Regions from separate parts of the Methyloterricola oryzae genome, predicted to be linked through region 1. Evidence: riboswitches for the same ligand, from Rfam matches in the RefSeq annotation. Region 1 holds a riboswitch; the other holds the start of a gene.
What was found. Region 1 has a riboswitch for cyclic di-GMP ahead of EK23_RS23980 (hypothetical protein). Riboswitches for the same ligand answer to the same signal wherever they lie in the genome.
Positions count from the first base shown of each region.

Region 2: another riboswitch for cyclic di-GMP. It lies ahead of EK23_RS21505 (VPLPA-CTERM sorting domain-containing protein); the one in region 1 lies ahead of EK23_RS23980 (hypothetical protein).

Region 1 covers NZ_JYNS01000013.1:105,932-117,441, reverse strand. Annotated here, with positions in the region: gene EK23_RS16145 (hypothetical protein) at 1-1,376, shown strand, start outside; gene EK23_RS16140 (cytochrome c peroxidase) at 1,779-4,133, shown strand; gene corA (copper(I)-binding protein CorA) at 4,329-6,761, shown strand; gene EK23_RS21955 (PKD domain-containing protein) at 6,844-9,000, shown strand; cyclic di-GMP riboswitch class I at 9,065-9,143, shown strand; gene EK23_RS23980 (hypothetical protein) at 9,228-11,270, shown strand.
Region 2 covers NZ_JYNS01000002.1:289,778-301,287, reverse strand. Annotated here, with positions in the region: gene EK23_RS05100 (hypothetical protein) at 1-188, shown strand, start outside; tRNA gene EK23_RS05095 (tRNA-Thr) at 618-693, opposite strand; gene dnaQ (DNA polymerase III subunit epsilon) at 842-1,573, opposite strand; gene rnhA (ribonuclease HI) at 1,570-2,031, opposite strand; gene EK23_RS05080 (class I SAM-dependent methyltransferase) at 2,035-2,781, opposite strand; gene EK23_RS05075 (transglycosylase SLT domain-containing protein) at 2,890-4,476, shown strand; gene EK23_RS05070 (phenylacetate--CoA ligase family protein) at 4,497-5,873, opposite strand; gene EK23_RS05065 (low molecular weight protein-tyrosine-phosphatase) at 5,930-6,418, opposite strand; cyclic di-GMP riboswitch class I at 6,864-6,942, shown strand; gene EK23_RS21505 (VPLPA-CTERM sorting domain-containing protein) at 7,055-7,975, shown strand; gene EK23_RS05050 (class I SAM-dependent methyltransferase) at 8,123-8,776, opposite strand; gene EK23_RS05045 (hypothetical protein) at 8,792-9,148, opposite strand; gene EK23_RS05040 (SDR family oxidoreductase) at 9,516-10,343, shown strand; gene EK23_RS05035 (hypothetical protein) at 10,357-11,510, opposite strand, start outside.

The sequences.
Region 1 (11,510 bases):
ACCCGGATCTGGCTGAACTGGAAAAGCCGGCCCTGCTGCGCCAATTCGGCCTGGTCCTGGCCAACGTCGACGGCTTCGACAAGCCCGGCGTCATGCGCAGCGTCCCGCACACCCTGGCCCTCGCCACCTCCATCGACATCGAGACGCCCTGCAACAAGGGCGAATTCCAGCAGGACACCCTATTCACCAGCGCGCTGGGCTGGGCCGGCGACGGCTCGCCGGCCAATGGCATCGCGGTGGACTGCAAGGACCCGAACCAGGTGATACCCCACCCCAATGGCTCACTGCGCGATTTTGCCATCGGGGCCGTCAAGCAGCATATGCCCAAGACCCTTAACCGGGTGGAAGGGGCCGACTTCCGCTTGCCCACCGACGAGGAACTGGTGGCCATGGAGGCCTACATGCTGTCCCTGGGCCGCAGCAAGGACTACGAACTGGCCAAGCTGGAGTTCAAATCGCCGGTGGTACAGCGTGGCATGAAGCTGTTCGACACCAAGGAAAACTTCTGCCGAGACGCCAACGGCAATAAGCTCAACCAGAGCGGAGGCGCCTGTCCAGGCGGGACTACCCTGGTGCTGGGGGAAACCGCCAACTGCAACGGCTGCCACTCGAACGCCGGCGCACGCAGCTCCACCACCCACGCCAACCCGACCCGCAACACCGGCATCGAGAGCATGCGTGACCAGCTTGCCACCCTGGTGGATCCCAGTGCCCAGATCGACGGTGGCTTCGGCACGGACCCGCATGACCTCTGCGGACCATTCGAAAAAACCGACCCGCTGGGTGATCATCCCTGCTTCGGCGACAAGCGCTTCAACACGCCAACCCTAGTGGAAGCGGCGGACACCGGGCCTTACTTCCACAACCACAGCGTGAACAGCCTGGAAGAGGCGATTGCCTTCTACAACACGGACGCCTTCAATGACTCGCCGGGCGCCCTGACCTCATCCAGGAACAATCGCAAGGTGAAGCTGGATTCCTCGCAGGTGGTGGCGGTCGCCCTGTTCCTGCGCTCCCTCAACGCCATCGAGAACATTCGCCAATCCAACGAACTGGCTACGCAGGCCATGCAGTTGCGCGGCGCTGACGCCGAGGAGATCACACATCTGGCTGCCAAGGAGACCCAGGACGCGATCCAGGTGCTGAAGGGCGGCACCGTCCTGCCCTATCCGGACGCCGTTGCCAAACTGGAGGAAGCCCTCAAGCTGGAGAAGAAGGCCGAGAACGACTTCTCCGCCCTGCGGAACAGCCGGCTCAAGAAAGCCATCGAACTCAAGCGCCAGGCGCGTGACATGATGGTCAGCTGCAATCCCGGCACGCCCAGCGCCTCCACCACCCTGCCCGAGCAGGTATACACCTGCGATGAGCTGATCTGAGTTCCCGGCCCCGGCCCGCCGGGGCCGAACGCCGCAGGCCCGCGCGCTCCCATGCCAGGCATGGGAGCCTTTCTCCTTTCCAGCACTACCACGTAGCCTCCGAATACGGGCAACCCCGGCCAACTCGGATCCCCCTCACTCTTCAGCCCGCCTCGGACTTCACGCAAGCACCTCCCGGCTCCGCCTTATACGTCATCGCCTTACTGCGTTATTTCCCGCACTCTTTGTGATATGCCGCACTGCAGGCATCACTGCGAACTTTTCATATCACGTCAAACCCCTGCCAACTAAGGGTTTTCAATAGCTGGCACCGCAATTGCTTTATCAGTCGTCGCTAACGTGTCCGGCTTCGTGCAGGACGAAACGGCACCGTATCTCCTACAAGAATTCGAGAGGACCTGCATGAACCAGCTGAAGACAGGCAAGGCAAAGCTATTGGGCGCCCTGGCGGCCATGGTGACACCGCTTGCACTAAGCCTTGCCCCGGTGCACGAGGCAGGCGCCCATGGCGCCCTGAAGTTTCCGCCTTCCCTGCAGGACGTCAGGCCTGCGCCTGTCCCCGGAATCAACAAGATCATCAAGGACAAAAAGGCCGCACTCGTCCTTGGCAAGGCCTTGTTCTGGGACATGAACGTGGGCAGCGACGACATGTCCTGCGGTAGTTGCCATTTCCACGCCGGCGCCGACAACCGCACCAAGAACTCACTCAACCACGGCGGCAAGCGCGACGTCACCGACGCGGAGGGCAACGAACTTTATCCCTCGCTGGCCCCGGGCCACAAAGGCACCGCATCGGGCGGTGCGGGTGGCTCCAACTACGCGGTCAAGTCAGCGGATTTTCCCTTCGTCCAGTTCGCGAATCCCAAGAACAACGGGTCGGCGAAGACCGCTGAGAGCGATAACGTGATGTCGTCCTCAGGCACCTACGCCGGCGAATTCAAAGGTGTCAGCAAGACCGGGCCAAGCACGGATGACTGCGACCGCGCCGGCCACGACGGCATCTACCATGTCGGCGACCTGCGTGCCCGCCAGGTGGAGCCGCGCAACACCCCGACCGTCTTCAATTCAGTACTCAACTACCGCTTGTTCTGGGACGGCCGCGCCAACAACACCTTCAACGGCGTCAACGAATTCGGCCTGCGCGACAGCGAGGCCGGCGTCTGGGTGAACACTGGCGGCAAGGTCAAGAAGCAGAAGCTGGCCCTGAGCCACGCCCATGTCGCGTCACTCTCGGTGGGGCCACCCCTGAACAACCAGGAGATGTCCTGCAATAACCGGAAGTTCCCGGACGTCGGTCGCAAACTCCTCAGCCGCCGCGCCCTGGAACGCCAGGAAGTGCATGCGGAGGACAGCGTACTTGCCAACTACCGAGCTGGCGACGGCATCGGCCTGAAGCAGACCTATGCACAACTGGTGAAGAAAGCCTTCAACGCCAAGTACTGGTCAGCCAAGGCCCCCAAGGGCGGCAAGGCGCCCTTCGGCAAGCCCGGGTACTCCGACGAGGCCTACACCCAGATGGAGGCCAACTTCTCCCTGTTCTTTGGCTTGGCCATGCAGGAATACTTCAATACCCTCATCGCCGACCAGGCGCCCATCGATTCCAAGCGGGTGCAGCGCTGTTACGACGGCCACGACGTCACGCCCGCAGAGACCTGCGCCAATCCGGAAAACCTGGCCGAGATCCCGGAGGCCCTGACCCCCGCCCAGGTGCGCGGCATGCAGCACTTCATCAACGCGCACTGCGTGCTGTGTCACAGCGGCGCCCTTTTCAGTGCCGCGGCCAGCCCCGAGAACCTGACGGTCACCCGCAGCAAGAAAGGCAAAGTCAAACTTCAGGCACCGGATGCCGACTCGGTCAACACCGTGTTGCGCACCACCGATCTGACCGGCCGTCCGCGCCTTCAAGACGTGGGCTTCATGAACACCGGCGTGGCCCATTGGTCGTTCGATCAGGGCGTAGGCCGCCCAAGCGCCCTGCATCCGGAACTGAACCAGCCCCTGTCCTTCGCGCGGCAATACCTGTCCCAACTCATCGGCGACAGCGCGGGCGTGCTTGATCCTCTCAAGGTTAAGGCCTGCCAGTTGGGTGCCGCCTTCACCGGAGGCCGTTCCGACCCACTGGTGTTCCCCAGAGAGCAGTTGCAGGCAGACCCCGCAGGCAGCGCTGGCTGCGTCGTCACCGACTACAACACCGGACAGGTGACCGACAAGACGTCGCTGGCCTTCGTCCCCACCCAGGAAGCAGCCCAGGCGGAATGGAACAAGACCCTGAATGGGCAGCCCAGCCTGCTCAAGGTGGGCGTGTCCGCCGCCTTCAAGATCCCCTCCCTGCGTAACGTGGAGCTGACGGCGCCCTACTTCCACAACGGGTCGGCGCTGACCCTCCCCCAGGTGCTGGACTTCTATATCCGCACGGGCAATTACACCAACCCGGACCGCGCCGCGGGCGAAATGCCCACCCTGGCGGAAATCCTGGGCGAAGCCCCCAACGTCACCGAGGATCTGCTCGAGTTCCTCAAGAGCTTGACCGACGAGCGTGTGCGCAATGAAGCAGCGCCCTTCGATCATCCGGCGCTAAAAGTGCCCCACGGCCACAAGGGTGACGAGGCCATCGCTTTGGACGAAGACGGCGACGGCATGGCGGACGATGAAATCCTGAGCGTTCCCGCCATCGGCAGGAACGGCCGGACCGCTGAAGGCCTGGAGCCCATCAAGCCCCTGCAGCAGACCATCGAGGGCAGCGACGGAACCCTCTGATGTCCGGCGCTCACCCCACCACTAACCCTCCCCCGCCGTGGGAGGGAATAGGACTGGGAGCCGGCGCAACGCGAAGCCTAAGCAACTCTGCCCCTCCTAGGGAAAGCAGAGGGCGGAAGGCCCCAAATTTCACCCCGGATCAACGGACCTCAGGCCAGACCGGGTAGCAACAAGAGACCAGGCAGGAGCATATCCATGACCAAAAGATCCTCAAACACCATCCTTGCAGCCGCCATCATCGCGACGCTGCCCTCCCTGGCCGCTGCCCACGACGGCCCTCATGGCGGCGTTACCGCGGCAGGGCTGAATTATCAGGAAGTCTATCGAGAGCGGGTGAAAGGCGGCGCTGAAGTTGCCACCAATAACACCACCCTCGATGGCAACATGAAATTCGCCGCCTGCCCCGCCGGGGTTGCCTGCGGCATCAGCGAACTCAATGCCTCCACGCCCTGGTCGGTCTACGCCAACGGCGCACTGCTGGCTCAGGGAACCCTGGGCGACGACCCCAATGCCAAGTTCAGCCCCAAGAAGGGCAAGGCCAATATCAACCTGAGCGCCGGCAAGCTCAGGGTCACCTGGGACAAGAAATTCATCAAGTTCAACCTGAAGTGGAGCGGTGATGCCCTGCTGGCCAAGAGTTACATCGACACGGCCCAGGCCAAGCTAACCGTGCCGGGAGGCGCGCAGTTCGACGTCCAGGTGGGCGAGACGCGCGCCCTGTTCGACACCCCCGCCAAGGGCAGTGCCAAGGTGAAGAAGAAAGGCGCCATGCTGCTCTCCGAGATCGTACTGTCCGGCAAGGCCAAATCCGCCGGCGACCCCTCCGCCGTGGACCGCGACGGCGACGGCTACACCAACGACGTGGAAGCCTCGCTGGACGCCACCTGCGATTACGACGCCACCCGCAACACCGGCGTCGAAGAGAAGCGCCTGGATGGCATCGACTCCGACTGCGACGGGCGCGATTCGGACTTGCCAGAGGCCCTAGATACCTACCAGGGCAATACTACCGCCTTCTCCAGCCCCACCGTACCCTTCAACGAGGGACAAGGACCGCGCGACTACACCGGCTGGAACAAGACCTTCGAGTACCCGGCCGTGGGCAAGGTATCTTTCTACGACCCCACCACCGGCAATAGCTACAACGACTACACCGCGGTTCCTGCCTCGGACGGCCAGGGCATCTGGCGCGCCTGGACCCATACCGGCAAATGGGGCTATTTCTACGGCAAGGCCGGCGAAGTGATCAAGATCAAGGCGGAAAAAGGCTCGGCGGTCACGGCTCCCGGCAGCCACCCGGCCTTCATCGTCTTCTGGCGCCCCGAGGGAGCCCCCCTGAACTGGGAAGGCACCCAGGACATTGCCGTCGGAGGCAAGCTTGGAGCAGCAGTGGACATCGTGCCGGCTCACAATGTACCGCAGAAGGCCGACTGGACCATCACCGGCCTGCCGGAAAAAGCCGACCACGTCATGCCCGAAGGCATCGACACCACGCTCTATCCCTCGCCCAGTAATAGCTACACCCTGTACCACGTGGCTGCCGCCTGGGACAACGACCTCTACGTGCCCACCAACAAGTTCGTGATGCACCCCACCGCCCTTAACGACATCGCCGTCAGCGATGGCGTACCCGGCAAGGTGGAAAGGTTCATCACCCTGCCCAAGGACGGCTATTACCTGATGCAGATCACCAATGTGCTGGAGGCCGAGGACTGGGCCGTGTGTGAGTCTGGGGACACCCGTGATATCTGCAAGAACGCCAGTTCCTCCAGCACAACCCCCGGCGCAGGTCACGGCGGCGGCAGCAAGACCGGCCTGGGCGTAAAGAACGAGCTCAACCCGACCACGGCGGACCGAACCAGCGTTAACAACATCGATGTGACCATTTCTCCCGGTGCGGAGGCGAGCCTGGCCATCGATCCGGGGCCACAGGGCTTGGGCGGCAAGGGCATCCACTACCATTACATTCTCAATGGTTTCGCGGCCGGACAGTCAACGACTGTTTATGGCCACGACAACAAGTTTCCCGACGCCATGTCCCCTGGCAACTATATCTGGGGAGTGGGCGCCCTCAGCTGGTGCCAGGCGGGAGCCTGCGCCACCGGCAGCGGCGAGAGCCTGGGCTGGAACCACACCGGCGTTCACGTCGGCTTTGAACTGACGGAAGCCGCCAAAGTAAACATCGAGTTGTCCAACGCCACGCCGACGACCGCCAGCGCCTCCTGGGCGGCAGGGCCCATCCCCATGGGCAACGACCTTAAGCCGGGCTTCAGCCTCTACAGCGGCAAGGGCACCACCGGCATCAACGACTCCAACCACACCTTCCAGAACCAGGTGAACATCAGCTGGACCAACACCACCGCCATCGTCGACTGGAAGGATGCCGGCGACGCCAACACGGTGTCCGGCACTTACGACCTGCAGCCCGGCTTTTACACCCTCTACATCGGCGGCAACTACAAGAACGTCCTCAACAACGACACCACCCTGGCGGGCTCCACCGACCGCAGCCTGACGCGAGCGCCCAAGGACCCGGCCAATCCGGGACCCTGCGAAGGAACCCACCTGGCTGGCTGCGGCGGCACGGAAAAGGATTTCAAGCTGACCATTTCCGCATCTAAACCCTGAAGGTCGTGACAAGCAACACCCCGCGGCCCAACGCCGCGGGGCTGTCTGCGTCCAAGCCCAAGAAAACCCCATGTGCGCAATCATGAATACCGTAAGAACTCACCCAGTCGCCGGCCTGATCGCCCTGGCTGCAGCCACTCCGGCCTTGGCCACCAATCTGAACGACATCAACGCCCTTTCCGGTTACCACCACTTGTCCAATGTCAATGGTGTGGGCGCCACCGCTAACTCCATCGGCTTCAACAAGCAGCGCATTGGCCTGAACCCGGCGACGACCGGGACCAACGTCGGCAATGGCACGCAGTACCACCACATCTTCACCAACGTGGACAAGGCACCCGGCGGCACCACCGGCACCATCACCGCCTCGGAATACGCCATGATGGACCCCATGATGCCGGGCGCGCTCCACCTGGACCCGAATACCGGCGAAGCGACCGGCTTCCTGTACGACGCGAGTGCTTACGGCGTCGGGCAGCTCAGCTGGTGCCAGCAGGGCGAATGTGCGGGAGGCGCGGGCACAAGCACGGGGTGGAACCACACATCCAACCACATTCTGTTCTCGGTGTCGCAGGAGAGCAGCGTCACCATCACCCTGTCCAACGGGCCGGTGGTAACCGGAAAGCACGGCCCCAACGAGCCCAATGGTGTCCTCGGCGGGGATTTGAAGCCTGCTTTCACCATTTACACGGGTGTTTCGACGACGGGTGTGAATGACAGCAACCACACCTTCAACAACCAGCAGAATCCCTGGACCAATGTCACGTACCTGGACCACGACGCCAATGACGGCAATGCCAGCAGCATCACCTGGAACAGCGTCAGCGATGGCCCCGGCCCCCTCGTGCCCGGCTACTACAGCCTTTGGATCGGCGGCAACTACGCCAACGTCGCCAACGCCGACGGCAGCCATGGCAAGAACTACCGCCTGACCATCACCGCCTCGTCGCCGTCGGCGGCGCCGGTGGCAAATGCCGGTGCGGATCAGTCCGTGCGTCAGGGAGCGCAAGTCACCTTGGACGGCTCCGCCAGCTTCAATCCCGATGGCAAAGCCTTGTCCTACCAATGGACCCAGATCAGTGGTTCGCCTTCCGTCAGCCTGAGCAGCGCCACGGGGGTCAAGCCGACCTTCAACGCGCCTAACGTAAGCTCCAGCACGGTGCTTACCTTCCGGCTGGTGGTCAGGGACACCGCCGACAACCAGACCAGCGATCCCGCCGTCGTCAACATCACGGTGGGCCCAAACCAGGCGCCGGTGGCTGACGCCGGCAGCGCAGGCAATATCCGGGCAGGCGCCACCCGCACCCTCGACGGCAGCGGCAGCTACGATCCCGATGACGACAGTCTCACCTTCCTCTGGACCCAGGTTTCCGGTCCTTCCGTGACGCTCAGTGACGCGACGGCCGGCAAACCCAGCTTCGTCGCGCCCAGCGATGCACTTGGGCAGTCCCTGGTCTTCTCGCTCCGGGTTTCCGACGGCAGCCTGCAAAGCAGTAATTCCGCCACCGTCAGCACGACCGTAGTCGAAAACGCCGCGCCCGTGCTGGCCGCTTCGGCAAGCCCAGCGGTGACCGAGGGCAGCAACGTGACGCTGACCGTTGCAGGCAGCGATCCCGATGGCGATGTCCTCAGCTATCAGTGGCAGCAAACTAGCGGCACGCCGGTCGACCTGAGGGGCGCCGACAGCGCTTCGGCCAGCTTTACCGCCCCTCACGTCGGTCCCGGCGGCGAGTCGCTGGCGTTCACCGTCACGGTGACTGACAACTATGCGCCCAACCCCGCCACTACAAAAGCCGACGCGTCCATCACCGTCACCGACGATGCTTCTCGGCTTGACTGTTCGCAGGCTGCCCCCAGCCGCACGTCTCTTTGGCCACCCAAGAAGGGCCTGGTCAAGGTGGATGTAACAGGGGTGACGGGACCTGATCCCTATGCCCTGACCATCACCGGGATTAACCAGGACGAACCGGTCAAGGACAAGGTGGCGAAAGACAAGACCGGACCCGACGCGAAGATACTAAAGCAGCGCAAGACCAAGAAGAACGCCTTCCCGCAGGACAAAGCCCTTGTGCGGGCAGAGCGCCAGAACGAAGGCGATGGACGCGTCTATGCGATCGCGTTCTCGGCCAACGATGGAAGCCAGACCTGCACAGGTTCGGTCGCCGTCGGGGTTCCCATCACAGCAAGCGGCACCGCGACCGCGGGCGCGTCGAGTTACAACTCCACGAAGAAGAAATAGCGGCCTGATTGGCGCCGGTAACCGGGCAACCTTGCTGCGGAAGCCGGCGCCACTTTGATTTCAAGCCCCGATTTGCCACACCCGCCGCGAGGCGGGGCCGGAAAGCTACGGTCTTGGCTTGCACAAGATGGCGGGCTGCCTCCCCTGAAAGGCGGGAGTGAGGAAGCATCCGATTCCTCAGCCATTCACCCTGACGTCATAACCATCTCAACTTTAAGGAAGTAAACATGGCCAACCATAAGCTACTTCTGGGTTTCGGCGCCTTGTCGGTGACTGCGGTCATTGATGCTTCGGCGACGACTCTCAACGACATCGACGCCATTACCGGTTACCAGCACCTATCCAATGTTAACGGTATCGGCGCGACGGAAAATGCCATAAATTTCAACAAACAGCGCGTCGGACTGAACCCGGCGACGACCGGTACCAACGTGGGCAATGGCGTCCAGTACCACCATATCTTCAAGAATGTGGACAAGGCACCCGGCGGCACCACCGGCACCATCACCGCCTCCGACTACCCCATGATGGACGCCATGATGCCCGGCGCGCTCCATCTCGACCCGAATACCGGCGAAGCGACCGGGTTTTCTTACGACCAATCGTCGTACGGCGTTGGCCAGCTCAGTTGGTGCCAGGCCGGCACCTGCGCCGGTGGCAGCGGAACCAGTATCGGCTGGAATCACACGGCCAATCACATCCTGTTCTCGGTTTCGCAGGCCAGCAATGTCACCATTACCTTGGCCAATGGCCCCGCGGTGACCGGCAAACATGGCCCGAACGAATCCACGGGCTTACTGGGCGGTGACCTGAAGCCCGCCTTCACCCTCTACAGCGGCGCCTCCACGACTGGGGTGAATGACGGTAACCATACCTTCAACAACACGCAGAATCCCTGGACCAACGTCACCTACCTGGACCACGAACCCAATACGGCCAACGCAGCCAGCATTACGTGGAACAGCGTCAACAATGGGCCTGGAGTCCTCGCGCCCGGTTACTACAGTTTGTGGATTGGCGGTAACTATTCGAATGTCGCCAATTCCGACGGCTCTCATGGCAAGAACTATCGCCTGAGCATCAGCGCGGCGCCGCCCCCAACCCCCACCCCGGCCCCCGCAACGCCAACACCTGCGCCGGCCACGCCTACTCCGGCACCGACGCCTGCGCCAGCCACACCCACCCCGGCGCCCGCAACACCGACGCCTGCGCCGGCCACGCCCACTCCGACACCAGCAACGCCGACGCCTGCGCCAGCCACGCCTACCCCGGCCCCATCGGCAACTCCGGCTCCGAGCACAAGCCCGAGCCCATCGCCTTCGGCCTCGCCAAGCCCGTCACCGTCCGCTTCTCCGGCACCGTCAGCAAGCCCGAGTCCGTCGCCTTCGGCTTCGCCCACGCCCGAACCTTCGGCATCACCAACCCCGACTCCGGGTCCCACCGATTCACCCACCTTGGAAGTTACGGGCAGCGGCGATGGCGATTCCAATGTTGGCGAGTCAATCAGCCTGCTGGTCAAGAGCACGGACCCGCAAGGTCAGACCGTCGATGTCAGCGCCACCCTGGACAACGAAGCGGTAGCCGAATTGGCCGGCGATCTGACCGATACCGTGAGCAGCGCCTTGTCTGACTCGGGTGAGGAGAGTTCGCTAAACACGCTGCTGGCCACTGCTGCCGCGACGACGCCAAGCCTTTCGACATCAGGGGACAGCAGCCAGTGCAAGATCGGCCATGCGGTACCGGTGCTGGTGATCGACGCCCAGGGCAATGCCCTGTTCAAATGGACGCCGACCGCAGACGATGCGGGTCCGCACACCCTGGTATTCAAAGCAACCGACACGGACGGCTTTAGCACCGAGGAAACGGTCACCCTCAACGTCAAGGCACTGCCGCAGGAGAACCGCGCTCCGCAGTTTGACTGGACCGCTGGCTGGTACGCTGCGAATCCTGGCAAGCAGTTGAAGATCCGCCTGCAGGCTCAGGACCCGGATGGCGACAAGGTGCGCTTCTTCATCAACAAAGGACCCGAAGGTGCCCAGATCAAAAACACCTTCTTCAACAAGAAGACCGGAAAGTGGGAAGCCACCTGGGTCTACACGCCGGACCGCGCTGAAGCAGGCAACACCTACAAGGTGTACTTCACCGCCACCGACGACAAGCCGGGCGAGTCCAAGCAGACCACCCGCTGGACCTTCGTACACGTCAACGAGCCCAAGCGCGAGCGCGACGATGACCACCACCACGACAAGGGCAAAAAAGACAAGGACTAATCCCTTCCCACCTGCGTTAACTTCGTGACTCTGAACAACCCGGGACCGGCGACGGTTCCGGGATTTTTTTGCCCATTTCCGGGGGCCCCAGGCTCCGCGTGGGAGCCCATCCCCGTACGCTCTGCATCAACCCCAGGCGCAGAGCGCCAAAGCAGCGTTCCCACGCAGAGCATGGGAACGAGAGAATGCGAAACGCCAAGCCACTTTTCCCATTCAGAGCGCGGCCACGAGAACCAACCC
Region 2 (11,510 bases), on a different contig from region 1:
CCGTCACTGAAGACCAAAGGTCTGACACCCGGAAGCAGGCAGCGATTCACCAGTTGAAAGGCAAAATTCAAGCAACGGGTACCGTTTTGAGCGCGATCAGCCTCATTGCTTTGCTGTCTGGCGCTTGGTGGGGCGCGGCCACCCTTTTCCCCAGCGTCATCATATTGCTGGCCGGTTGGATGCTGTGAGGCAGGCTCACGTTCGACGCTGCCCGCTCGGTTAATCGTCCCGAAGCGGTCTGCCTTAAAAACAGACGACAAAAAGGGGCCGGCTCCCAAATAGGGGAAATTTGGTCCCCGGCCAAGACGCTTGGTTTAACCACGCACAGTCAGTGTGCCGTATGGGTAAAGCAAAATGCGCGCCACGGCCGCGACTTCTACAGCCTATTGATTTCAAAAAAACAACTGAGCTCGAAAGGCCCGGATTTGCTTGCCTCAGGTTGAAATAAGCCACTCGCGTGTTGAAATGAACTGCTTTCATCACACAAGGGTCCAGCGATTCCGCAATTTGGAACCTGAGACAGAGCTCTGCATCTAAGCCGGTTGCACGGCACTGTCCACGTAATCGGCCCAGCCAAGTGCAAAAAAGGCCTGCATCGCTGCAAGCCTTTGAATTTATGGAGCCCCGGACAGGAATTGAACCCGCAACCTTCTCATTACAAATGAGCCGCTCTACCGATTGAGCTACCAGGGCGTTGCATCAAGAATGGGGGAAATCACCCAGACGGCATGGAGCCACGCCACGCCGTTGAGCCATGAATCTCGCGAAATGACACCACAGCTGTGCGCATGCCGTCAACGGCCCAAGGCTTCATCCATCGCCGCATGTGCAAAGCCACGACTCACGATGGGGATTCCATCCGCCAGAAACAGCGTCCCCCGCTCGCTTTGTCGATAGCGTCGAGGCGTCTTTCATGTGCCTCCAGCTCATGCGCCTGACAATGATGGACAGGTAGCGGAAGCCGCGCAGCTCTCCGAGCCGGGCGGACCAACCCGGCTCCTGTCGAAAGCCGTGCATCGCCGGGATTGTCGGCATCACCTTCCAGCAGCAGGACCGCCTGTCCGCCCGTCATGGCGAGATAGACGTCTGCGAGAATCTCGGCGTCCAACAAGGCACCATGCAGTTCGCGCTGACTGTTATCCACCCCGTAGCGCTTACATAAGGCATCCAGGGAATTGCGCTGACCCGGATGCTTCTTGCGCGCCAGCGCCAGGGTGTCCAACACGTCGCAATGATCGGTCACCGGCTTCAGGTCGGGCAGACGCCCCAGTTCCGCATTTAGGAATCCGACGTCGAACGGGGCGTTGTGAATGATCAGCTCCGTGCCGTCTACAAAAGCGATAAAGTCCTGCGCGATATCCGCGAACCTTGGCTTGTCCGCCAGGAAGGCGTTATCCAATCCATGGACTTCCACCGCGCCAGGGTCGATTTCTCGCTCCGGGTTGATGTAGACGTGAAAGCGGTTGCCGGTCAGCCTGCGATTCAGTATCTCCACGCAGCCGATTTCAATGACGCGATGTCCTTCTTCCGGATTCAGGCCGGTGGTTTCCGTATCCAGAACGATCTGTCTCATCCGCCCGCGCCCCTCTGGGCCGCCAGCACTTCGCTGACGCCACGGTTAGCCAGTACGTCAGCCCGCTCGTTACCCGGATGTCCTGCGTGACCTTTAACCCACTGCCACTCTATCCTGTGTCGCGTCCGGGCACCATTGAGGCGCTGCCACAAATCGGCGTTCTTCACAGGCTCGTTGCCGGCGGTTTTCCACCCGCGCCTGATCCAGTTGGGCAACCATTCGGAAATACCCTTGGACAGATAGACCGAATCCGTGACCAGGCAGATTTCACAGGGCCGCGTCAAAGTTTCCAAGGCGCGGATCGCCGCCATCAGTTCCATACGGTTGTTGGTGGTTATGGCCTCCCCGCCATAAATCTCTTTTGACTTGTCCCCATAGGTCAGCAAAACGCCCCAGCCCCCCGGACCAGGATTGCCCTTGCAGGCGCCGTCGGTGTAACAGATCACTTTGGAAGACATGGACTATTTACGCATCAACGGGGTGTCTATGACTTGTCCCGGCAAGATACCGGCGGGCCTGACCCAGACCGATCTGATCGGGATCAAGGTGTAGGTCCGCTTGGTCGCCTTGACAGCATAGGAGGTTGCCAGGTGAGCCAACGAACGCGTAAGCATCGAGTCGGGACGGAATACGGTCTGGCTGGAAGACAGGCCGAAACCGGCGGAAAACTCGGACTCCAATTTCAGCAGGGTCAACCAGTCCATCAGCCGGTAGCACCCGATGCGGTTTTTCAATGTGAAATCGCTGCGAAAGATCAGGTACTTGGCCATTGACTTGGGACTCCACGGGTTGATGCCCAAGACGATCATCAGCCCTTCCGGCTTGAGCACACGAACGGCCTCGCTCAGTACCTGGTGCGGATTATCCTCGAATTCCAGAACGTGCGGAAGCACGAGCACGTCGATGCTCTCGGTCGCCACGGGCAGGGCCTCTGCATCCCCCCGCATGACCGACTCGGCAGTTGGGGAGGCAGTCCCGTCGATGTCCACGATGGCGAGATTTGCCCGAAGATCGTGATCGATATAGTGCTTTTCCGTACCCATCCAGCCAACTTGTAATATTTTTTGATTGTACGTAAGCTTGGTAGCCGTAAGGAGATAGCTCGCTTCAATAGTCCGCAGCAACTGTCCTGGGCCTTGGGCGTGATACCACGCGAGAAACTGCTGTCGTGAACGGGCGGGGGTTGCGAGGGTTTGCTTTAGGTTCATTGTGTTGTAGGATCAATTAATGCAATGTCTCATCGGATGAAAGTCCTGAGGAACACACCATTGAGTCGGCGAAAATCTCTCCCCCGCATCATCTGTTGCGCATCGATTGTGGCGCTTTCTCTCTCCGGCTGTTCCAGCAATCCAAACAAGCTCAAGGGTGAGACAAATTTAACGGATAATGTTCCGCCGGAGTCAACTCAGTCGGGCAAATTCACCGACAATCTCCACTTCAAGAAGAAATCCTCGCGGAGCACCAAGACCGGCGGTTCGTCCAAGTACGAAAACCTTTGGGAGCGCCTGTTCGACCACTACGACCTGCCCGCCGTCAATCATCCGGACATCGACCGCGAATTGGCCTGGTTTGTCGACCATCCGGATTACATCGAACGGGTGCAGAGCCGCGCCGAGCCGTTTCTGTACTCTATCGTAAGGCAGGTTGAGAAGCATGAGGTGCCCGGGGAACTTGCGCTTTTGCCTGTGATTGAAAGCGCTTTCAAACCGCACGCCATCTCCCCGGCTCACGCCGCCGGCATCTGGCAGTTCATACCTTCAACCGGACGGCTCTATGGGCTCAAGAAGAGCCGCTCCTATGACGGGCGCAGAGACGTTTACGCATCGACGCGGGCCGCCATCAAGTACCTGAAGAAACTCCACATGGATTTCGGCGGCGACTGGCTGCTCGCGATTGCCGCCTACAACTGTGGCGAAGGCGCCGTATCCAGAGCCATCCAGCGCAACGAAGCGCGCGGTTTGCCCACGGATTTCTGGTCGCTCAACCTCCCCAGGGAGACACGCACCTACGTGCCGCGCCTGCTGGCCGTGTCCAGAGTCTTCGCCAACGCGGACCGCTACGGGATCGACCTACGGGAAATTCCCAACAAGGCGCTGTTCAAGACCGTGGTGGTGAAGTCGCAACTGGATCTGGCCCTGGCTGCCGACGAGGCCGGCCTGTCGCTGGATCAGATGATGGAATTGAACCCCGGCTTCAAGCACAAGGTGGCCGATGTGCACGGGTCCTATCGCTTGTACGTTCCCGCGCACAAGTACCGCAGCTTCAAGGAGGCGCTGCCGCGACTGGTGGAGGCTGGCATTGGCCACGGCCGCCACAGCGATGTCGAGGACTCGCTGTATCAGGACGATTTGATTACTGCCGCCACCGAGCCGTCAGCGGATGATTCCGGCCGGATCGAGGCGGGAATCGACAGCCATGCGCGCGGCGGTTCAAAAAGTTACCGGAGTTATCGGGAGACCACGCAGGAAGAAACCGCAACGAGCTACCGCGGGAGAATCCACGACCGTTTGCCCATTGCCTCAAAAGGCAACGCCGTCGAGGCGCCGCACAGGAATGTGAACTACACGGTGCAGAAAGGCGATACCCTGTTCTCCATTGCGCGCAAGAACGGCGTTGGCGTGGACGAATTGCGCGAGATGAATCACATGTCCGCCAAGACCCCCGTCAAGTGGGGGCAGCAGTTGGTAATCGGCAAGGAAGTGCCCTCACGCAAAACTGCCAAGGCAAGTCTGGCCGCGAAGGAAGCGCCGTCGCTACGCTACAAAGTCAAGCGGGGCGATTCCCTGTCCGCTATCTCCAAGAAGTTCAATGTCACCCTGGCCGATCTGAGGAAATGGAACGGCGCAGGCGTCGTCAAACAGTTCCGACCGGGTATGGATCTTACCGTGTCCGAGGGCGACTGAACCGCTCCGCCCGGCCGGACTCAGTCCGCAGAGAGTATTTCAAACTGCCGGGGCATCGCCACATGGCTGACCACGTAGCGATGCTTGCCGGAAGCCTCCGGCTCAATGGACTCCACAGACACGACACGAACCCGCGCAGCCTCGCCCACCCGAGCCTGAATTCCCTGGGTAATCGCCACCCGACTGGCCGCATCCCATCCTTCGCCGGGCCGGACCAATACCTCGAAATCTTCCAGCGCGTGCTGAATGATCTTGAACTCGGCAACGCCCAGGGTTTCGCGCAAGACATAGATGAGTGCCAGGCCGTGCAACAATGAACCATCCGGCCGAACCACGAAATCCGTACGACGCCCCATGACATCGCCGAGCACATGCAGGCCACGCCCGCTGGCACAGCCGGCATCCGATCGGCGCACCAGATCACCCGTGCGATAACGGATGAAGGGCTGCACATCCGAGTAGAGATTGGTGATGACTGCCTCACCGTCCTCACCGACCGCCACCTCGCGACCCTCCGCGTCCAGAATCTCCAGAATCACCGACTCACTGCTGAGCAGCATCTGTCCGTCCGGTGACTCCATGGCGATGAGCCCCCCATCGCGGCAGCCATATTCGTTGGCAACCGGCGCGGCAAAGATCTCGCGGATCAACTGCCGCTGGTGCGGGTACAGCGTTTCGCCCGTCGTGTAGACCACCTTGAGCGATGGCAGGCGCAGGATTCTCCGACGGCTGCGCACATGGGCCGCCAACAGGCTCAAGCTGCTGGCGTAACCGTAGATGCAGGAGGGACGCCAGGCCTCGATGGCATCCAGATAGCCGTCCATGCTAGCCGCATTCATGGCGAATGCGTTGAGCATCAATTGATTCAAACTGCGGTCACGCAACGCGCGTACCGCGTCGCTGCGGCTCAGTTCGATGGGTGCTCCCCACAAGAGCAACTCCGGCTCGCCAAAGCGGTGACCCCACCATTCACGTGCGCGGAAGCGGCTTGCCATGTCCGCCGCCTGCCGCCGCTTGCCAAAATAGAAGCGCAATGGCGTTCCGCTTGAGCCGCCAGTGCTGTAGGGAATTGCGCCGCCCGGAGCCTGGTGCCACACCATGGCGTCGCGGTGGGCCGCCGCCTCGGCCTTGTCCATCGTCGGCAGGCGCCGTAACTCCGCGAGCAAATTCCGCGCTTCCAGATCGATTCCGGACGCCTGGATGCGGCCCGCATGCCACGGACTGTGATGGAGGGCGGACTGCAGCAGTGACCTGAGACGATCGGCCTGCAGTGCTTCGATTGCGTTGCGCGACAGCCATTGGCTTGCGCGCATCTGGCTAAGGAATGCAAGCGTAGGCCGGCGGAGCAGGCGCTCGTGCAAAGGCAACAGGATGTGGCGCGCGAGGGCGGACTGCACCTCAGCAGGCCCGTTCCGAAGGCATACGCTTCATCCCTCGCGCGTGTGGCAATTTGTCAGTTCGTGTCGAAGCCTTCCCGCCTGACCCGATCGAGAAAGCCCCGCGAGGCCTGTTCAATCATGTCCAGCACCCGCTCAAAGCCCTGGGGACCACCGTAATAGGGATCGGGAACCTCGCGTGTCTGCAGGGCCGGCGCGTAATCCAGGAAAAACTGCAACTTATGCGTGTGCGGCTTGGGACACATGAATCGAAGTGCGTCATAGTTTTCCTGATCCATCACCAGGATGTGATGAAACCTTGAAAAATCCCCCACAGCGACCTGGCGCGCACGCAGAGGACTGATGTCGATTCCCCGCGCCAGAGCTGCTTTCTGGGCGCGGTGGTCCGGTGGGTTGTTAACGTGGTAAGCGTGAGTGCCTGCGGAATCGATATGAAAAAAATCGGCAACACCTTCATCTTCGACCAGCTTGCGGAAAACGCCTTCCGCCGTGGGCGAGCGGCAGATATTGCCCATGCATACGAACAGTACCTTGATTTGCTCCATAAAGAGATCCGAATGAGATCAGTAGAAATGGTGCGATTGGGAGAAAGCAATTAGATCGTCCCAGGAATCGTGCCGTCAAGCCAGACGCTTGACACCCTTCCAAAGTCGCAGAAAGGCCCTGCTTGCGGTTCATTCTATAACTAAGTCACTCCCTTATCGCGCGCACCGGAAATACAACGCGGCAACAACCCTCAGGGCGCCAGCATTCTGAGCCAGATCCCACAGACTAAGTGATTTCCCACACTTTCGTCCAGTAATAGACTCATAAGCCATTGTTAAACCAGTAGCTGAATATGGCATAGCACATGCTTATGTAGCACCATGTCGTAAGCTGTTGCTCTCAGTTCCTCACTTATGACATTAGGCGTCACGACGCTGCGCTTCGGGAAAGCACAAGGACATAAAGGCTTATAGCCATGGATGGAAGTTGGACCGTCAGCAGGCAGGATGCCAATGCCACACTCGCCGCGAGGCGGGGCCGGAAAGCCACGGGACTTGGGCACCAAGCCAGCCGGGCTGCCTTCCATGTGATGGGGAGGACCGCGACACCACACCTTAGCGGGAGCGGGGCGCCGCGGACATCACTGCCTATGAAAAAAACCAACCACTCATAGCACAGTGACAAGGTAACTATACATGAACAAAAATAGAACTAAACTGGCCAAGGCCATCAGCATGGCTCTCGCCGGCTCCGCGTTATCCGTCGCGGCCATCTCCGATGCTTCGGCGGCCTCCACCACCATGTACAACACTTTCACCACAGCCGCGACGACCGCCACTGATGGCTGGACCCGAGTTTATGACGGAGCAGATGTGGACACTATCGCGACCGGTCCAGAGAGCCAGGGCAACAAAGGCACAGTCCTTCCTTGGCTCGGTACGACAGGCGGCGCTCTTCCGTTCGGGTACGGCGGATCATCGCACCTGAACTGGGCAGTTTCACTTGGAAGTGCAGGCGACTCCGCGGAAATTTCGGCTGCCGATTCCACCAAGTACAACTCCTCGCCTTACTACACCACTGCCGCCGAGATCGACACCGGCGGCGGTGCATGGCGTGACAACGTGACCCCAACCGGTTGGAAACACCAGACCGATATCGGTCTGCTGCAGTCCAATGTGACCCAGTTCGTCCACCTGAACCCGTCAACCTTGGGCGCCCAGAGCCCCACCTTCAGCCGGTTCGGAATCACCGTTTTCGAGGGTATGGACACCAATACCGGCAACTACAGCCACCATGGCGCCTGGAATAATCCCGCAGCGGGACGTCCGTATAACCAGGATAACCCGTTCGGCACAACGGGCCTCACCAACCTGAAATATTCGGATAACGTTGACGCCGTCAACGACTTCGTATTCCTGGCTGAAGCCGGCAAAATCTACTCCATCTATTTGGGCGGCGTCGACTTCTCCAAATGGAATACCGGGGTGGACAACTACAAGCTAGGCATCACCACCTCGGCCGTGCCGGTGCCCGCCGCTGTCTGGCTGTTCGGCAGCGCCCTGGCCGGCATGGGCATCGTCGGCCGCCGCAAGGAAAAGGCCGGCGTGACGGCCTGATTCCCCAACAGCAGGCCTCGTCCTTTGGAACCCGCCACCTTCAGGTCGGCGGGTTTTTCTTTCTCCCGCCCCGCTCAGACCAACCGCGGGGTCAGGTCCCGGTAAGCTCTACCCGGCACGCTGCGCTCAGGGCGAGGAACCCTATGGTTACTGACGCTTCCGCAGCAGAAACACATCCCGCGCCGGCCGCTCCAGCAACAGCCCATACTGCCGGGCGATCCAGTCGAAGCTCGCCTCCGCGTGGAAGCTCACATGGGTGGGATCGTTCTTGTATTGCCAGTTGACGAAGCGCTCGCGGCTGATCACCGGTTGCGTCATGATGCCCAGCCAACCGCCCGGCCGGACCAGCGCCAACATCTTTGCCCATTCGGCCGCCGGTTCGCGAAAATGCTCCACCACTTCCGTGCAGGTCAAAAAGTCGTACTGCCGCGACAAATGGCTTGAATCAGGCGCATAGATCGGATCGTAGGCGGCCACACGCATCCTCGCCTCCTGCAGCATCAGTCCCAAGACCGGGCCCGGACCACAGCCATAATCGAGGCCTTCCATGCCAGGCTTCAAGCGATCGATCAAAGGCTCAGCCAGCCGTGACAGGAATCGCCGGTAGCCTGCATCCTCGGGATGATTCCGATGCAGATCGTATTCCGTCTTCTCCCGCTCGAGCGATACATGGCTGGCCGGGTCCGCGAAGATCAGACGGCACTCGGGACACTCATGAAAGACGCGGTCGCGTTGCTGGAAGAATGCCGGCGCGCTAGTCGAACAGAGCGGACAGGGCAACTGGCTGAACGCTCCGCTCACGGCCCGGTCTCCTCACTATGGCCGGTCGAGCCTGGCATTGATCGCCGTGGCCGGGCCCTGGATCTCACTCAAGGCCGCCTCGAATCGGGCCGGCTGCGCATTGGCCGCCTTCGCGCTGGCCTCGTAGTCTCCATTGGCCTCCTGCACCACGCAGGTGATGTAGGCCTGGGCCCTTTGCTCGAATTTCCGCACCCGCTTGAGACTGGCGTTACAAGCCTCAGCGCCGCTCGATTCGATGGCGGACGGGACTGGCTCCTGGTCGCAGGCCGCGGCGCTCCAATGACCGCCCGACAGGATTCCGGCGTCTACCGACCAGGGCAGCGGCATAATTCCAAACAAGGGCACAAGATAAACAATCATGGTCTTGATCATGCTGAACTCCTCGCTGTTGCTAACCCGGCCCTTAGTGGCCGGGTTAACGCGGGGCCCGGATGCCCCGGCGCGGCCACAGGCCGTGTCAGCCAAGGTCGGGCGCTTACCGACATCGGCGTCGGCCCAAAATACCTGGAGGGTACATTTGGGCCTGATCAATAGTCATGGAGGCACTTTACGGCCTCCTCCCAGGATAAGACGTTCGAGCAGCATAAAATCCCCCTTGTGAGCGGGGACTACTCATCATCAGGAACAGACAAACCGTCGGTCTCAAGGCCGATGTTCCGGAGAGTTCAAGTCGGCCTGCTTGGCTCGGCCGGCGGCGCCCGGTATTCTTGCGGCCAAATCACGATTAGGAGGCTTTCACTTGGAACCCAGGACAGTGCTCATCACGGGCTGCTCGTCGGGCATCGGGCGCTGCGCTGCGGAAATGCTGAAGGCCCGCGGTTACCGGGTCTTCGCCACGGCGCGGCGGACAGAGGATGTGCAAGCTCTGCGCGACGCGGGCTTCGAGGCGATTCAGTTGGACCTGAACGACTCCGCCTCCATCGAAGCGGCCCTGGAGGCCGTGCTGGCAGCCAGCGACGGCAAGCTCTACGCCTTGTTCAACAACGGCGCCTACGGCCAACCTGGCGCCGTCGAAGACCTCTCGCGCGAGTCCCTGCGCGCCCAATTCGAAACCAATGTGTTCGGCACCCACGAACTCACTGCCAGGGTAATTGCTGTCATGCGCCGTCAGGGCGAGGGCCGCATCGTGCAGAACAGCTCCGTGCTGGGCTTCGTCGCCATGAAATACCGCGGCGCCTACAATGCCAGCAAATATGCGCTCGAAGGCCTGACCGACACCTTGCGCCTGGAACTGGCCGGCAGTGGCGTGCATATCAGCCTGATCGAACCGGGCCCCATCCTCACCCGATTTCGGGACAACGCCTTGCGCATGTACCGGCAGCACATCGACGTGGAGGCAAGCGTGCACCGGGAAACCTACCGCGCCATGGAACAACGGCTGCAGACGGAAGGAGCCGCGGTGCCCTTTACCCTGGGCCCCGAAGCCGTCGTCGCCAAGCTCATCAATGCACTGGAGGCCAAGCGCCCCCGCGCGCGCTACTACGTGACCTTCCCCACCTACCTGTTTGCTTTCCTGCGCCATGTGCTGCCGCAGCGGGCGCTCGACGCGATTTTGAGCAGAACCTGAAAGCGGCCAGCGTTCATTCTGTCTCTGACCAACCGGGTTCCGGCGGAGGTGGCGCCGCCTTTTCCGGACGCGCGCGCCACAAACCGCCCGCGGTGAAACAGGCCCATCCCCAGCGCAGCCAGTTGAGCAGGGAATACGCCAGCCACAAGGCCCATAGCAACATGAGCACCCGATAGACCCACAGCGGCGCCGTCAACACCCAGGGCTGCGGCAAGCTGGCCTCGCTCTGATCCTGATACCAATTGAGGGTGTAGGCGTCGGAGTTGTTGCCCGCCACCTGCATGTCCGGCAGGCCGAGCAGCCCCTGCTGCACGGCGTAGAACAGGAACAGCAACGCCACCAGGGTCAGCAGCCCCAGGAGCAGTTGCAGCACGTTGAAGCGCGAGTCGTCCAGCGCCGCCGCCGTTCGTCCCCGCCAGCCCAGCAGCACCAGCCAGGCGATCACGCACGCGGTCCCCGGCAAGGGCACCTGGCTCAGGCCCAACAGGAGCAGGGCCCACTGCCAGGACTTGAGCGGGGTCACGCTTATCCGGCCCAAGCCCAGGGCCACCATGCCGATGACCAGCAGCACGCCCCAGAACAGCACCGCGGGCCCCAGGCGCGGCCCTCCGGCCAACAGCATCCAGCGATCCTGGGGCAGATGCACCGTGATGAAACTGTTGACGCTGGGTAGCCCCAGATTCACTGCGGCCACCGTAAAGCGCTCTCCCAATCCGACTTCTTCTCGCCAGACTAATGCCGCGCTCTGCCGGCCCGGATGGATGGGCAGGGTGACTGACCCGTCCTGCAGCCTGATCGGACGCGGCTGCCCATCAAGCGTGACAGACTGCAACAGGGCTCCCTCTGGCAGCCGGATCACGTGCTGGCCGCCCTGGGAACTACGCAGATCGAGGCTGAGGCTGCTATCGCTGGCGCGTTTACCGGGACTGAGCTGCAATCGGCTGCTCTCGATGGTCAGGCTCTTTCCGGCCACAGCTTCCGGGCGGCTCACGTTCAGGCTGATCGACTCACCCGGCCAGGGCCGCCATTCCGGCAACCAGTTGCCCGCGTTATCAAGCTGATGAACGACCGCAATGCCTTCGCTCTGCACATGCCAGATGGGGCTGAGATCCAGCTTCCAGACCTCGGTCCATTGCGTGGTCTCGGGTGCACGCAGGATGATCTGCG